DNA from 2 places in the Mesobacillus sp. AQ2 genome. Region 2 is predicted to be linked to the other one. Evidence: predicted binding sites of a transcription regulator. Region 2 holds the regulator's gene; the other holds the start of a gene.

Region 1 (8,163 bases), 310 kb from region 2:
GGTGATTTTATGGAAAGATTGCTTATTTAGCTTTGATTTTGCCGCCCCATTTTTTGAAGCCGCCTTCAAGATGGGATAAGTCTTTATAGCCTTTTTTGTGAAGCAGCTGTGCAGCACGGCCGCTGCGTGATCCGCTCTGGCAATAAAGATAGACTGGCTTGTCCGGTCTGACTTCCTTCAGACGTGCTTTTAGCTGGGTAAGCGGGATGTTTCTTGCGCCAAGAATATGTCCGTTGGCAAATTCATTTGGTTCACGGACATCAATGAGCTGCGCTTTACGGTACCCTGCTTTGAATTCTTCCTCTGACAAAGTCTTCAGGATTTTCTTTTGGCGGAAATACATAAACACAGAGTAAAGAATCACCGCAACTGTCAGGACGATTAAAAAAATAAGTGTATCCAAAACATATTTCTCCTTTCAAGCTTAGCTGAGCCACCTTTAATTATATAAGCCTTCCTGGATAAGAGCAAAGGAATTTAACAAAATTCTTTCGAACAAGCTGCTTTGCTTTTGAAAATTTATTTGTTAGACTAAAAAAATCGTAGCTTTGAACAATTTTAAATGGGGTAATGCAATGGAAAAAGAGGTATGGAGATTTATTGATTCAGGAGACAATTCACCGTCATTCAATATGGCGCTGGATGAGGCGTTGCTCGATTGGCATGGTGCCGGAAAAATCCCGCCTGTTGTCCGCTTTTATGGCTGGAACCCGGCGACACTTTCAGTTGGCTATTTCCAGAGGATCGAGCGCGAGATTGATATGGATGCGGTACAGCATCATGGTCTCGGATTTGTGCGCAGGCCCACTGGAGGCAGGGGTGTCCTGCATGAACACGAACTTACATATAGTGTCATCGTTACAGAAGACCACCCTGAAATGCCGAAAACAGTCACTGAGGCATATCGCGTCATTTCAGAGGGGATTTTACTAGGGTTCCAGAAACTTGGACTGGAAGCTTATTTTGCCGTGCCAAAAACATCTGCCGAAAAAGATGCACTGAAGAACCCGAGATCTGCGGTTTGTTTTGATGCACCAAGCTGGTACGAGCTGGTTGTCGAGGGAAGGAAGGTCGCCGGAAGTGCCCAGACACGTCAGAAAGGTGTCATCCTTCAGCATGGATCCATATTGCTGGATTTGGATGAAGATAAACTTTTCAGCTTATTCAAGTACCCGAATGACAGAATCAAAGAAAGAATGCAGCGAGCCTTCAAGACCAAGGCAGTGGCAATCAATGAGATCAGCGGCCGGAAAATTGAACTAGAAGAAGCGAAGAAAGCCTTCAAAGAAGGTTTCGAGGACGGGCTTGGAATTATTTTGGAGCCTTATACCTTAAGTGAAGAGGAATTGGATTATGTGAATGCACTTGCCAAAAACAAGTACGAATCTGATGACTGGAATTTTAAAAGATAAAAAATTTTTAAAGCGGTTGAACCGCTTTTTTTCTTTTATCCAGTATTTTCTAGAGGTCGGGGGGATTGTAAAAAGTGCAACCCTCGAAATTTGTTGTTTTTTATCGTTTAAGGGAAAAATTCTATCTTTCTCTCTTTTTATCTCTCATTTTTAGTAGTTTTCATGTTTGACAAAATAAAGTTCTTTTGTCCTGAACACCATATATAGTATTGTCGAAAATAAAAAATACACTATATATTGATTTTTAATGTTTCGATATGATAACGTAAGGGTAATTCAAAAAAAGCAGCTAGAATTACATATTTCTAGTATCACATTAAAGAATGGATTTAAACCTTTGAAGGAGTTGTAGAAATGTCTGTTACTATTGGACAAAAAATGAGCCTGAATGTTGAAAGTCTGAATGAGGATATCAAGTTGTTCCCGCAGGTTCACCCCATCACACCTGAAATGAAACTTACCCACAAAGGCGTCTCCCGACTTGTCATGCTGGACCGCTATACTTTTAAAGACACCGAAAAAATCACACTCTCTAGTGGGGATTTTGTCGTCCTCACGATCAAGGAAGATCCAAAGTTCCCGGCACGCGGACTTGGATTCATACAAGATATTGATTGGGAGAACAAGACAGCGAAAGTTCTTGTAGAAGAAGAGTTTCGCGGAGTACTTGATGATCCCGAAGAATCAGCCACTGGCATTATCAAGCGTTCCCTGGACGTGATTGAAAAGCCGCTGGAAGTATTCTACGAGCAAATCGCAAAACGGAATGCGACGGGGCTGGCAGCTGTTGAAAAAACAGAAGAGAAGCGCCAGGAGTGGTTTGAAAAGTTCTATCAGGAACTAGTATCAATGAACTTCATTCCTGCAGGGCGTGTCCTTTACGGAGCAGGCGCAGACACAGACGTAACCTACTTCAACTGCTATGTAATGCCTTTCGTAAAAGATTCCCGCGAAGGCATCTCTGAGCATCGCAAGCAGGTCATGGAAATCATGAGCCGCGGCGGCGGAGTCGGAACGAACGGATCAACATTAAGACCGCGCAACACACTGGCCAGAGGCGTAAACGGAAAATCATCCGGATCGGTTTCATGGCTTGATGACATCGCCAAGCTTACACATTTAGTTGAGCAGGGCGGGTCAAGAAGGGGAGCGCAGATGATCATGCTTTCTGACTGGCATCCTGACATTGTGGAATTCATCATTTCAAAAATGCAGAACCCAAGAATCCTTCGCTTCCTGATAGAAAACACAAACGATGAGTCAATCAAGAAAATGGCTAAGGAAAAACTTAAATTCACGCCGATGACACTTCAGGAAGAAGCAATGTACCAGGGAATTGTGAACTACAAAACGATCCCAGGCTACGGTGGATTCAGCGCTGATATCATTAAATCTGCTGAAGAAAAGCTTGCAACAGGCGGAACTTATACTGTCCATAACTCAGAATTCCTGACTGGTGCAAATATCTCAGTCACATTGACAAAAGATTTCATGGATGCAGTCGACAACGATGCAGACTATGAACTTCGCTTCCCAGATGTAGAAAGCTACGATGCTGAGACGATGAAAATTTATAATGAAGAGTGGCATAAAGTAGGGGATGTTCGCGAGTGGGAAAAGCTTGGCTATAAAGTCCGTACCTATAGAAAAATCAAAGCCAAAGAACTATGGAACCTGATCAATATCTGTGCGACGTATTCTGCGGAGCCTGGCATTTTCTTCATCGACAATGCCAACGACATGACGAACGCACAGGCATATGGACAGAAGGTTGTAGCGACCAACCCGTGTGGGGAACAGCCTCTCGCACCAAACTCTGTCTGCAACCTGGCTGCTGTTAACCTTGCAGAAATGGCGGACAAGGAAACCAAAACAGTTAATTTTGAAAAATTGAAGCGTACTGTTGAAGTTGGTGTGCGCATGCAGGACAATGTCATCGATGCGACTCCATATTTCCTTGAAGATAATAAGAGACAAGCCCTGGGCGAACGCCGTGTCGGTCTAGGGGTAATGGGTCTTCATGATTTACTGATCTACTGTGAAACAGAATACGGTTCAGAGGAAGGTAACCAGCTTGTCGATAAGGTTTTTGAAACCATCGCGACATCAGCGTACCGTGCATCTGTTGAACTTGGAAAGGAAAAAGGAAGCTTCCCATTCCTTCAGGGCGGCACAGAAGAAGAAACAAACAGACTTCGTAAGGCATTCACAAATACTGGTTTCATGAAGAAAATGCCTGAGGATATACGTGAATCAATCCTTGAAAACGGAATTCGCAACTCGCACTTGCTGACTGTTGCTCCGACAGGATCTACTGGTACAATGGTTGGCGTATCAACAGGACTCGAGCCATACTTCAGCTTCTCTTACTTCAGAAGCGGCCGTCTAGGCAAGTTCATCGAGGTGAAGGCGGATATCGTCCAGGAATACCTTGATCGTCATCCGCAGGCAGATCCTGAGAACCTGCCGAACTGGTTCGTATCTGCGATGGAACTGGCGCCTGAAGCCCATGCTGATGTTCAGTGTGTCATCCAGCGCTGGATTGACAGCTCAATCAGCAAAACGGTCAACGCACCGAAAGGTTACAGTGTTGAGCAGGTGGAAAAGGTATATGAGCGCCTTTATAAAGGGGGAGCTAAAGGCGGAACCGTTTATGTTGACGGCTCCCGTGATTCCCAGGTATTGACGCTTAAAGCTGAAGAGAATTCAATGGATGATGAAGTTGAAAAGAAAGAAAAGCAAAAGCAGCATGTTGTGCTTGTCGATACGATCAATGAATTGCGTTCTACCAACGTAACGATCGGTTCTGAAGTCGGCAACACATGCCCGGTCTGCCGCAAAGGTGAGGTAAAAGAAATCGGCGGCTGCAATACTTGTACAAACTGTAACGCGCAATTAAAGTGTGGATTATAATATAAAATCAATAGTTTAGCCACGGCCCAGGCCGTGGCTATTTCTATGGTTAAATTCTGGTTTATTTCCATGAACCGAAAAAACTCCGTGTTCTAAATATTAGGTTTGCTCCTATTATATAGTAATAGAGGTAGAAAAAAGGACAGGGAAAGCGATGATTGGATTAATTATTATTTTGCTGTTGGTTTTGTTTTTGCCTTTTTCGATTAAAATGATTGAACATAATTTGGAGCTTTTTTTATTTACTATGGGCGTTGCGGCAGCAATTATTAGTGGCGTGATGGACCGTCCGCTCATTGAAAAAGCGGTGACTGACCCTATCAATATCACGATTGCAGTATTAGCAGCTGGTTTGCTTGCCAAGTGGTTTAAGGCGGAATTGGAAAAATCGATCCAATGGGGAAGCAGACTACTGTCTCCTAGATTATTTTTCGGTTTGACAGTTGTTTTTCTTGGACTGGCATCTAGTGTTCTAACTGCGATCATTGCTGCTATAATACTGGTTATGATTATAAAGGTCCTTCCGCTCGACCGAAGATCTGAAGTTCGTTTTACCGTATTGGCATGCTTCTCGATCGGACTTGGTGCTGCCTTGACACCGATTGGTGAGCCATTAGCCACGATCACAATCAGCAGATTGGACAAGGACTTCTTTTATTTACTGGAGTTGATTGGGAAAGAAGTTCTTCCAGCATTACTTATTTTTGGCCTGATGTCCATTATCATGGTAAGACCCGTTGGAGGAAGGAACGCTTTGAAGTCTGCCTCCCGTCCTGAGTCGTACGAGGAAATTGCTGTTCGGTCTTTTAAAATCTATGTCTTCGTAATGGGCCTTACATTTCTTGGACATGGTTTTGAGCCGCTTATCAAAACATACATTATTGGTCTTTCTCCAGCGCTGTTATATTGGATTAACATGACATCCGCGATCCTAGATAATGCTACCCTTGCTGCAGCAGAAATCAGCCCTGCGATGGACTCTGGAACAATCCGTGCGGTTTTGCTTGGCCTGGTCATTAGCGGTGGCATGCTGATCCCGGGTAATATCCCGAATATTATCGCTGCAGGAAAACTAAATATAACGAGCAAGGAATGGGCGGCATTCGGGGTTCCAGTCGGCCTGGTTACAATGCTCCTGTATTATATTGTCCTGTTTATTTTCTAACTGGTTAACCGTTCAGTAATCAATATGAACAAAAGGATGGAAATATTTTTTTCATCCTCTTTTTTCATTTCTGCCCATACTAACACTACTGATATATGGAATGAAATGAGGACTGATGATGAAAGCTTTTGTACCACAGCTTGTTTATATCGAGCCGAGGGCATTGGAATATCCGCTCGGGCGGGAATTAAAAGAAAAGTTCGAGAAAATGGGACTGGAAATCCGGGAGACAACTTCACATAATCAAGTGCGAAATATCCCTGGCGACAATGAACTCCAGCAGTACCGGAATGCCAAATCGACATTGGTTTTTGGTGTCAGGAAAACGCTGAAATTTGACACCTCCAAACCTTCTGCTGAATACGCCATCCCGCTTGCAACCGGCTGTATGGGCCATTGCCACTATTGTTATTTGCAGACGACACTTGGCAGTAAGCCATATATCCGTACGTATGTGAATCTCGAGGAGATTTTCGATCAGGCACAAAAGTACATGGATGAAAGAAAGCCAGAAGTCACCAGATTTGAAGCTGCATGTACATCAGATATCGTTGGCATTGATCATTTAACTCATGCTTTAAAACAAACAATTGAATTCTTCGGACAAACCGAATATGGGCAATTGCGTTTTGTCACGAAGTATCATCATGTTGACCATTTGCTCGATGCAAAACATAATGGCAGAACAAGATTCCGTTTCAGCGTCAATGCCCGTTTCGTGATCAAAAACTTTGAACCTGGAACATCATCCTTTGATGAAAGGCTGGAGGCAGCCAGAAAAGTGGCACAGGCAGGATACCCGCTTGGCTTCATCGTTGCGCCAATCTACATCCATGAAGGCTGGAGAGAAGGCTATCAGGAATTGTTCGAAAGGCTTAGCCATTCGCTGGAAGGAATCGACCTGACTGGACTAAGCTTCGAGCTGATTCAGCACCGCTTCACCAAACCTGCAAAAAATGTTATTCAGAAGCGTTATCCTAAATCGAAACTGGAAATGGATGAGGAGAAAAGGAAATACAAATGGGGAAGGTACGGAATTGGCAAGTATGTCTATCAGACTGATGAAGCAAAAGATCTTGAAGAAACAATCCGCGGCTATATCCATTCATTTTTTCCGGAAGCAGAAATACAATATTTCACTTAAGAAGAGTTTAGGGATTTAATTCGATTGTGTCCTTGAACCGAAATTTTCTACTTGTACGCCGTACTATTTTACAAATGAAGCGCTTAAAGATGTAAAGATGGGATTACATCGACGGGAGTGGCTCATATGTATATTGACGGCGTTTTTTCCGGCGGAGGAATCAAAGGGTTGGCACTGGTTGGTGCCTGTGCTGCGATTGAGGAGCGAGGGTTCCGTTTTAAACGGGTCGCAGGCACTAGTGCGGGTTCGCTGATCGCTGGCTTGCTTGCTGCCGGCTACACGAGTACGGAGATGGCGGGCATCCTGGATGAACTTGACCTGAAAAAATTTCTCGATTCCAGGAAAACGATCTTCCCATCAGCCTTGACTAAATGGCTTTTTGTATACTGGCGGCTGGGACTCTATAAAGGTGACGAATTAGAAAGCTGGATATCGGAGGTGCTGGCTGCCAGAGGGCTTCGCACCTTTGGCGATCTTGCCCCTGATGCATTGCGGATCATCGCCTCAGACCTCACAAACGGCAGGTTACTGATCCTGCCGGATGATCTTCCGAAGTATGGTGTTGATCCAAGGACTTTCCCTGTGGCAAGGGCAATCAGGATGAGCTGCAGTCTTCCTTTCTTTTTCGAACCGGTAAAACTGCGGGACCGGGTCGGTGCGAATATCGTGGTGGATGGAGGAGTGCTAAGCAATTTTCCGATGTGGTTATTCGACCAGGAGAATGTGAAAAAAGTACGTCCCGTACTTGGTGTCAAGCTAAGCCAAAACCTGATCCAGCAGCCAACGAATAAAATAAAAAATGCGCTGCAATTATTTGAAGCATTATTTGAGACGATGAAGGATGCCCATGACTCCAGGTACATTTCGCGAAAACATGAAAAGAATATCATATTCATTCCGACGGAGGGGAATTTGACAACAGAATTCCAACTCTCGGGTGAGAAAAAACAAGAGTTGATTGAACTGGGAAAGAAGAATGCTGAGAAATTTTTCAAATCATGGTGCTACTGATTCTTAATGGTTTTTCTCGTAAGAATTGTTGTTAAAATCCTAAAGCCGATTTTAACCTATGAAAAGGCATTTTGCTTGTCGGTATCTAGTTTGCAAGCTCTCTTCTCGTCTAAATCGTCCATTTAGCGAGGTTACCTAGGTCATTCCATGCAACTTTGCAGCAAATAGCAACAAAGTTTTAGAAAAGAGCCTTCCTTATAAAGCAAAAAATCGAGCTTTAAAAGGAAGCCCGATTTTTTTTTCTGCTTTTTTTACCGTCTATGACTGTTAAGTGCGAAGCGTCCTTCTTTTTCCGTGCCGATGCGAGGGATTTTATCTTTGAACGCTTTGAGGATGCATTTGCTTCTTTTGCCTGGAACCGTTTCTTGGACCGCTTTGCTGCCTTTTGGAAAGCACGCTTTTGCTCTCTGCCCGCACTTGATCCCGACAGGCGGGTCACAAGGAAATAGATTGCGGCACCAATCAATGCAATTGTTGCCAGTGTAACAAGAATACTTACAGGATCGGTAAACAACTGA
Region 2 (8,163 bases):
TATGTCAATTCACAGGGGCAGATCGGCATGTTCCAGCTACAGCTGCTGGTGTATGGCCGAAAAAATGAACCATGCAAGGTGTGTGGCACACCACTGGAAAAAACAGTCGTCGGAGGACGGGGTACCCACTTCTGTCCAACATGCCAAAAACTGTGAACATATAATCGCCTGTTGATTTTCTCACCATATCTAGGCTCCTTCCATATACTAACGTAGCGATTGACAGGAAGGAGCTCAGTTTATGGCACAAATAATCTCCCTGCTTTTACTTGCATTCGCTGTCAGTCTTGACAGTTTCAGTGTAGGGTTAACGTATGGATTGCGGAAAATGAAAATCCCGGTTAAATCGATTGCTGTTATTGCGGTCTGTTCAGCGGCCGTTCTGATGGCTGCCATGATGATCGGACATTTTCTTGAGAGCTTTTTTTCACCTGAATTGGCAGAGACAATTGGTGGCACTGTCTTGATAGTATTGGGCGGATGGGTGTTATTCCAGTTTTTTCGCAATGACCAGTCAGAGATGCTCTGTCATGAAAAAATCATCCTGAATTTTGAGATTAAATCACTTGGCATTGTTATCAATATTTTGAAGAAGCCGATGTCGGCAGACTTTGACCGATCGGGTACAATCAATGGAATCGAAGCCGTCATGCTCGGTCTCGCCCTGTCTCTTGATGCATTCGGAGCCGGGATCGGTGCTGCCTTATTGGGCTTTTCGCCCGGCTATCTGGCTTTGACGGTTGCCTGTATGAGTTCATTGTTCGTCTATGCCGGCATGAGAATGGGCAGCTATTTTTCAGAGAGGAGCTGGCTGCAGAAGTTCTCATTCGTACCTGGAATCTTATTGATCATAATTGGACTGCTCAAGCTTTAGCGGTCTGTTTGAAAGGATAAAACAAATGTCATTAATCATTGGATTAACCGGAAGTATAGCGAGCGGGAAAAGCACGGTATCGGCCATGTTCACTGAGCTTGGCATCACTGTGATCGATGCTGATATCGAAGCGAGGCTTGCTGTTGAGCCAGGAGAAAAAGCATACAATGATATTGTCAGCCATTTTGGCACAGAAGTTTTAGAAGAAGATGGCACTATCAATCGCCCTGCCTTAGGGTCGATCATTTTTAACAATGAGGAAAAAAGGTTGCTGCTCAACTCAATCGTCCATCCCGCCGTACGTGAGAGGATGGCCATGAAAAGGCAGCAAGCTGAAGCTGCCAATGAAAAAGCAGTGGTCCTGGACATACCATTGCTGTTTGAAAGCAAGCTCACAGGCCTGGTCGAAAAGATCATCGTTGTCTACGTGGATGAGAAGACCCAACTGGAGAGGCTGATGTCCAGGAATGGTTTCTCCGAAGATGAAGCACTTTCAAGGATCAAGTCGCAGATGCCTTTGAAGGATAAAGTGGATTTGGCAGATGAAGTCATCGACAACACAGGAACAATTGAGCAATCAAGGCAGCAATTGAAGAAAATCCTGAATAAATGGGGAATCTAAAGAGCCGAATAGGCTCTTTTTTCTTTTGCCGTTAACCTGGTTATTGCCATATTACTAAAAGCCCTTCTGGTCAGTACACCTTCCGCTATGGCCGAGCTTCCGGTTATACCCCTGTTACAGCCCAAATAAATACCTGTTGGCTCAATATCATCTTTGTTTCAGGATTTTTAATCTTTGTTTCAATAAAATCCACTCAAGAAATACTTGTCTTTACTGATAATTATTATCAGAATTATTTTAAATTTTAAATGTGTGCAATTATATATCACAAATAATTTTTAATATGTTATACTAATACCATAACAAAGGGTTATTAAGTATAACACTAATTCGGAAGGGGCCGTACAATGAAGGCGAGAATAGCGATAAACGGTTTTGGGAGAATTGGCAGAATGGTATTCAGAAGAGCCATTCTTGAGGAAAATCTTGAGGTTGTAGCGATTAATGCGAGCTATCCGGCTGAAACACTGGCGCATTTGATTAAATATGATTCAACCCATGGTCAATTTGCAGGTGAGATTATCCCTGCTGATGATCACCTAGTAGTCAATGGGAAAACTGTCAAACTTTTGAGCAATCGCAATCCTGCTGAGCTTCCGTGGAAAGAAATGCAGGTTGATATTGTCATAGAGGCCACAGGAAAGTTCAACTCACGTGACAAGGCTGCACTTCATCTGGAAGCAGGCGCAAAGAAGGTCATTATAACAGCACCGGGCACAAATGAAGATATTACGATTGTGATGGGCGTAAATGAAAGCGCATTAAAAATTGAAGAACATGAGATCATTTCCAATGCTTCATGCACAACGAACTGCCTGGCACCTGTCGCAAAAATTCTGGATGATACTTTCGGAATTGAAAACGGATTGATGACAACTGTTCATGCCTATACAAATGACCAAAATAATATCGATAATCCGCACAAGGATTTGCGCAGGGCGCGTTCTTGCGGCCAATCAATCATCCCTACTTCAACAGGGGCGGCAAAGGCGCTTTCCCTTGTTCTTCCGCAGTTGAAAGGAAAGCTTCACGGCATGTCATTAAGGGTGCCGACGCCAAACGTTTCACTTGTAGACCTGGTTGTTGACTTGAAGCGAGAGGTAACTGTGGATGAGGTGAACGATGCGTTCTATTCTGCCGCAAAAGGAAAGCTTAAGGGTATACTGGATATTACAACAGATCCACTTGTATCCATCGATTTCAACACAAATGAGCACTCAGCGATCATTGATGGACTGTCTACAATGGTCATTGGCGCCAACAAAGTCAAGGTACTTGCGTGGTATGACAATGAATGGGGATACTCAAGCAGGGTGGTAGACCTGACAAAGCATGTTGCCCAGGCAATGTCGGCTTCACCCGCCGTGAAAGTTGGATAATTAGAATAGTCATTAAACAAGCCTGCCGCTCCCGGCAGGCTTGTTTAATGACGCTTTCGTGTTGTATCAGATTACCGTCTTCCCTCTTCAGAAAAACCTCTTTAATCTTACAAAGGTAATCAATCGATTCCCGGGGATATCCTTAAAATAGCTATCTAAAAACCTTTTGATATAGCATGCTGAAATTCATTGAAAAAATTTTATTTTCATGTGTTGCAAAAAAAATATAAACAAAGTATACTAGTCATCGTGAACTTCTTAATAACGGTACCAATTGGCTACTTAAAGGGTTAGGACCTCTCTGGACTAACTTTCCCCCGTGGTAGTTAAGATACCATTGAAACTAGGAATTTCATTCTAATATTGTTAGAGGGGGAAATTGAATATGGAAACAATGGGTCGTCATGTAATTTCTGAACTTTGGGGTTGCGACTTTGAAAAATTGAATGATATGAACTTTATTGAACAAACTTTCGTTTCAGCAGCTTTGAAATCTGGTGCTGAAATCCGCGAAGTGGCTTTCCACAAATTTGCACCACAGGGTGTAAGCGGAGTTGTCATTATCTCTGAATCTCATTTAACTATTCACAGCTTCCCGGAGCACGGGTACGCCAGCATTGATGTTTACACTTGCGGCGATCTCGATCCTAATATTGCAGCTGACTATATTGCTGAAGCTCTTAGCGCTCAAACACGTGAGAATATCGAAATCCCACGCGGCATGGGTCCAGTGCATGTGAAACAGGCACAAGCGAAGGCTCTATAATTGAAAATATGAAAAATTACAAGGGGTGTAGTGATACACCTCTTTTTATTTTGTGCGAAAATTAAGGTAAACTGTAAATAGAAATAATCTGCAGGAGGATTTTTGATGTCTTTTTTGAAATCCATAACAGGAAGATACGAGAAATTCAGCGGGACGAGTGAAAATAACAGCGATGAACAATTGCGGACCCATTACTATAAAGCAAATTTTAATCAGGTTTTCCAATCAGTCGAGGATCTGCTTAAAGCTGACCCTGCAGCCCGGATCACAAGTGTATCAAAGGAACATGGAGAAATCTCAGCTGAGCTAAACGGCAGGGTCAGGAGTTTTTTAACCGCGACTGTCATTACGACAAAACCCTTTGAGACAGCGGTCGATTTACATATCTCCACGGAAAAGTTTTCTATGGCAGGAATCAATCCTGCATTGAGACAAGAAGTAATCAAGGTATATGGAAAATTGGATAAAACACTTACGTTCATCGGTTCAGGTAAATATGGGAATCAATAGTCCCTCTTGTCCCATCAGCTTCTTTTTTATAAGATAATAGTAAGGATAATGCTTATGGACGTATTGGTGGATAAAGCGAATGGTCCTTCGCTCATTCTATATTTCAAAATATTCGGAGCTGATCGAGATGAAATGTCCAACTTGCCAAAATAACTCTACCCGGGTTCTTGATTCAAGACCGGTTGACGATAGCCGATCAATTCGACGCAGACGTGAATGTGAAGCTTGCGGATTTCGCTTTACCACTTTTGAGAAAGTTGAAGAAATCCCATTGATTGTTGTAAAAAAAGAAGGTACTCGCGAGGAGTTCAATCGGGAGAAACTCCTTCGCGGTTTGCTGAAAGCGTGTGAAAAAAGACCGGTCGCCCTAAAAGAGCTTGAGGATCTGGTCTCCGAGGTGGAAAAAGAATTGCGAAGCCATGGAGTATCCGAAGTCAAGAGCGAAGCAGTGGGCGAGATGGTGATGGACAGGCTGGCTAAGATCGATGAAGTCGCCTATGTCCGTTTCGCCTCTGTTTACCGGCAGTTCAAGGATATCAATGTATTCATCGATGAATTAAAAGAGTTATTGAAGAAAGAACAATGATAAAGCTGGGGTCCAGACCAATGAAGTATATTTACCAGGGCGCTTGCGCTTTATAAATTTTCACTTAGAGAATTGTCTAGCTCCAGCGCCTAGCCCCTCGAGACGTTTCGGTCCTGTCAATGAAGTCAAAGAGCGACTTCACTGCCAGGCCCCAACGCTTGTCGGGGCTGATCAGGCGCTTACGCTTTTCCATGAGGGAGCTGAAGGAAACTTCGGCTCTTTTTAAGGCGCGCGTGAACGATTTGATTTTCAGCATAGTGGTATTGTTATAGTTTTTAACCGGATAGAGTGGAGGGGAATAGGATGGCTCAGCATTGGCAGGAGACTTTGCCTGTAGACCAATATATTGTTGCATCCGGCGGCCTGCTGCATGATTATGATCGCAAGGTGCTCACCTTTTTGTACCAGCCGTTGATTGGGCCAGCTTGTTTGAGCCTTTATATGACCTTATGGGCCGAACTTGAAGAGAATCGGCTATGGTCACAGTCTGGTACCCATCATAACCTGATGACAATCATGGATATGAATTTGAAGGAGATTTATCACGCCCGCCAGAAGCTTGAGGGGATGGGTTTGCTGAAGACATATGTCAAAAATAGTGAAGATGGCCGTTCATTCATTTATGAATTACAGCCGCCGTTGACTCCTGAACAATTTTTCCTGGATGGCATGCTGAATGTCTATCTGTATCGAAAAATCGGAAAGAATCAGTTTTTGAGGCTTAAACGGTTTTTCAGTGACAAGCTGCCCGAGGCAGAGGAGGGATATTCTGAAATTACCCGGGCTTTTCAGGATGTGTTCCTGTCTGTTCCTCCTCAAGCACTCATGCATAATAGTGATTCAGCTGCCGACCTTGGAGAGGATGAAGCACAATCCTTCATCGGCAGGAGGGAGTCTGACAAAATACAGATTGACCCTTCGGAATTTAATTTCGATCTGTTATTGGGAGGTCTTCAGGATTCTTTGATCCCCAAAAAAGCTTTTACAACGAAGGTCAAAGAAGCGGTCAGCAATCTCGCCTTCCTTTATGGAATTGATGCGTTGAAGATGAAGAATATCGTCTTGAGTGCCGTAACAGCTGATAATGAAATCGATATCGAGGAGCTGAGAAAGGCGGCCCGGGACTGGTACCAATTTGAATACCAGGACCAGTTGCCGGCACTCTTGGACCGGACCCAGCCTCTTCAGCACAAAGCTGGAATCGAGAAGCCAAAAACAAAAGAAGAGGAATTGGTTCTCTATTTTGAAAAAACATCACCAAGACAACTGCTGATCGACTTATCAGGCGGTGCCGTGCCTTCAAAATCTGACCTGCAGATCATCGAAGAAGTGATGTTCAAGCAAAAGCTGCTTCCGGGTGTCGTGAATGTTTTGGTCCAATATGTTATGATCAGAACGGATATGAAGCTGGCCAAAGGCTATATTGAGAAAATCGCCAGCCACTGGTCGAGGAAGAAAATCTCGACTGTAAGGGATGCCATGGAGCTGGCGAAAAGTGAGCACAGGCAATACCTCGATTGGGCAGAAGGAAAGAAAACGACCGCTGCTTCAGGAAAACGGAAACCTGTACGCAAGGAAGTCTTGCCGGACTGGTTTGAGAAAAAGAGCGAGAATGGACCAGACCAGCAGCAAAGTTCTGCTGCCGGAGTGGACCCTGACTTTGAAATAGAAAAGAAAAAGCTTGAAGAAGAACTGAAAAAATACAAATCCGGGAGGTGATTCAGTTGCAAAACATAAATGAAACGCTGAAGAAGCTTGCTAATAACCAAAACTTCCAGGAACGTTATGAAACACTTAAAAGACAGGTCATGCAGGATCAGCATATAAAGCAATTCCTCGATGAAAATGCGGACTATATCACCAGGGAAATGCTTGACGGCAGCATGTCCAAACTGTATGAATTTTCTACCCAGAGCAAGGACTGTGATAAATGCGAAAGTCTCGCAGCCTGCAAGAATATGATCAAAGGCTATGAACCACAGCTTTTCATCAAAGGGAATTACATTGATGTCAAATATGACCGCTGTAAAAAGAAGGTCATGTACGATGAGCAGCAAAAGAACGCCCGGCTGATTAACAGCATATATGTGCCGAAGGAAATCCTGAAAGCGTCATTCGGGGATATTGAGCTTGATGACGCGGGGAGATTCAAGGCCATAAAAATGGCGAAGGATTTTGTTGAGAATTATGAATCCGGCCAGAAGCAAAAAGGTTTGTTCCTGCATGGGCCGTTCGGAACGGGTAAGTCATACCTGCTTGGCGCCATTGCGAATGAATTGGCACAGAAACAGGTCAGTTCCTTGATTGTATATGTTCCGGAGTTTTTCAGGGAAATGAAGAATGCGATCGGGGATCATTCGGTCAACGACAAGCTGGAAGCAATCAAAAAATCTGATGTCCTGATGCTTGATGATATCGGAGCGGAAACGATGAGCAGCTGGGCGAGGGATGAAATCCTTGGAACAATCCTGCAATTCCGCATGCTTGAGAACCTTCCAACCTTCTTTACTTCCAACTTCGACCTTAGCGGGCTTGAACACCATCTGACCCACAGCCAGCGGGGAGAAGAGGAACAGCTGAAGGCAGCGAGGATCATGGAACGGATCAAGTACCTGGCACAGCCGGTTAAAGTAGAAGGAAAGAATCGAAGAGTATAGCAATAGGCTGCAGCGAAACAGGCTGCAGCCTATTTTTTTTGCGCTTTAATCATCCAGCGGCGATATGGATACTTCTAAATTGTCCAAGTCCCCCATATATATAATCAGGGATTATTTAAAAGGGGGGATATGGTTGATTGAAATCATCTTCCAAAAAAAGCAGGATGCCTGGAATTTATACCATCACTTAGTCGCCAGGCTTGCTTCGTTGCAGGAAAAGAATTCAATTCTTCTTAATGAAGATCAAAATAGAGTCCTGATTCCAGAAGATTTTTTTATGAAAGAAAAAATACCGGAACTGAAGAAATGTGTATATGATTTTATTCTTAAGCTGAAACGGGATGACTGGTTAAGAAACATCCTTGCAGAATCTTTTTATTACACGGAAAGTGAAGAGCAGGATCAAATCCTTGATATCATTTACTCTGTCATGGAAGGGAACCGAAAGGATCTGGCACCTTTTATGGAGGGTGCCGAAGAACCAGGGATCGTTAAAAAAGCAATCAATGAAATACTTGATGAGAGAGTCTCATTTTCATTCGATTCCTTTGTCGTATTCAGGCTAAAATCATATTTTGAGCAGCTTTCGAATTGGGCAGAGGTCGCAATCGATGAGTATAAAATGGAACAGGAGTATCAGGTGTTCCTTCATACATTGAGAAGTTTTCTGAAAGGCAGAAAACCGCAAATGCCATATTTGTACTTGGTCATCGAAGAAAACATGACATTTTTTAATCAAGAGTTCACGGAAATGAAGCGGAGCGAGCTG

What was found. The regulator NrdR, encoded in region 2, represses ribonucleotide reductase genes. The targets are predictions, from matches to a motif close to AACACNATATATNGTGTT.
Region 1: QNH36_RS16550 (vitamin B12-dependent ribonucleotide reductase) is a predicted target of NrdR. The motif match lies at 1,606-1,623, and genes of this name have one in related genera.

The regions. Positions count from the first base shown of each region.
Region 1 covers NZ_CP126080.1:3,268,033-3,276,195, reverse strand. The annotation lists gene QNH36_RS16560 (rhodanese-like domain-containing protein) at 23-403, opposite strand; gene QNH36_RS16555 (lipoate--protein ligase family protein) at 576-1,412, shown strand; gene QNH36_RS16550 (vitamin B12-dependent ribonucleotide reductase) at 1,767-4,325, shown strand; gene QNH36_RS16545 (DUF1646 family protein) at 4,480-5,490, shown strand; gene splB (spore photoproduct lyase) at 5,609-6,634, shown strand; gene QNH36_RS16535 (patatin-like phospholipase family protein) at 6,761-7,645, shown strand; gene QNH36_RS16530 (SA1362 family protein) at 7,863-8,163, opposite strand, start outside.
Region 2 covers NZ_CP126080.1:3,577,969-3,586,131, reverse strand. The annotation lists gene mutM (DNA-formamidopyrimidine glycosylase) at 1-156, shown strand, start outside; gene ytaF (sporulation membrane protein YtaF) at 242-874, shown strand; gene coaE (dephospho-CoA kinase) at 900-1,496, shown strand; gene QNH36_RS18095 (glyceraldehyde-3-phosphate dehydrogenase) at 1,844-2,875, shown strand; gene speD (adenosylmethionine decarboxylase) at 3,261-3,641, shown strand; gene QNH36_RS18085 (hypothetical protein) at 3,747-4,151, shown strand; gene nrdR (transcriptional regulator NrdR) at 4,279-4,737, shown strand; gene QNH36_RS18075 (replication initiation and membrane attachment family protein) at 5,041-6,456, shown strand; gene dnaI (primosomal protein DnaI) at 6,462-7,394, shown strand; gene ytxC (sporulation protein YtxC) at 7,528-8,163, shown strand, end outside.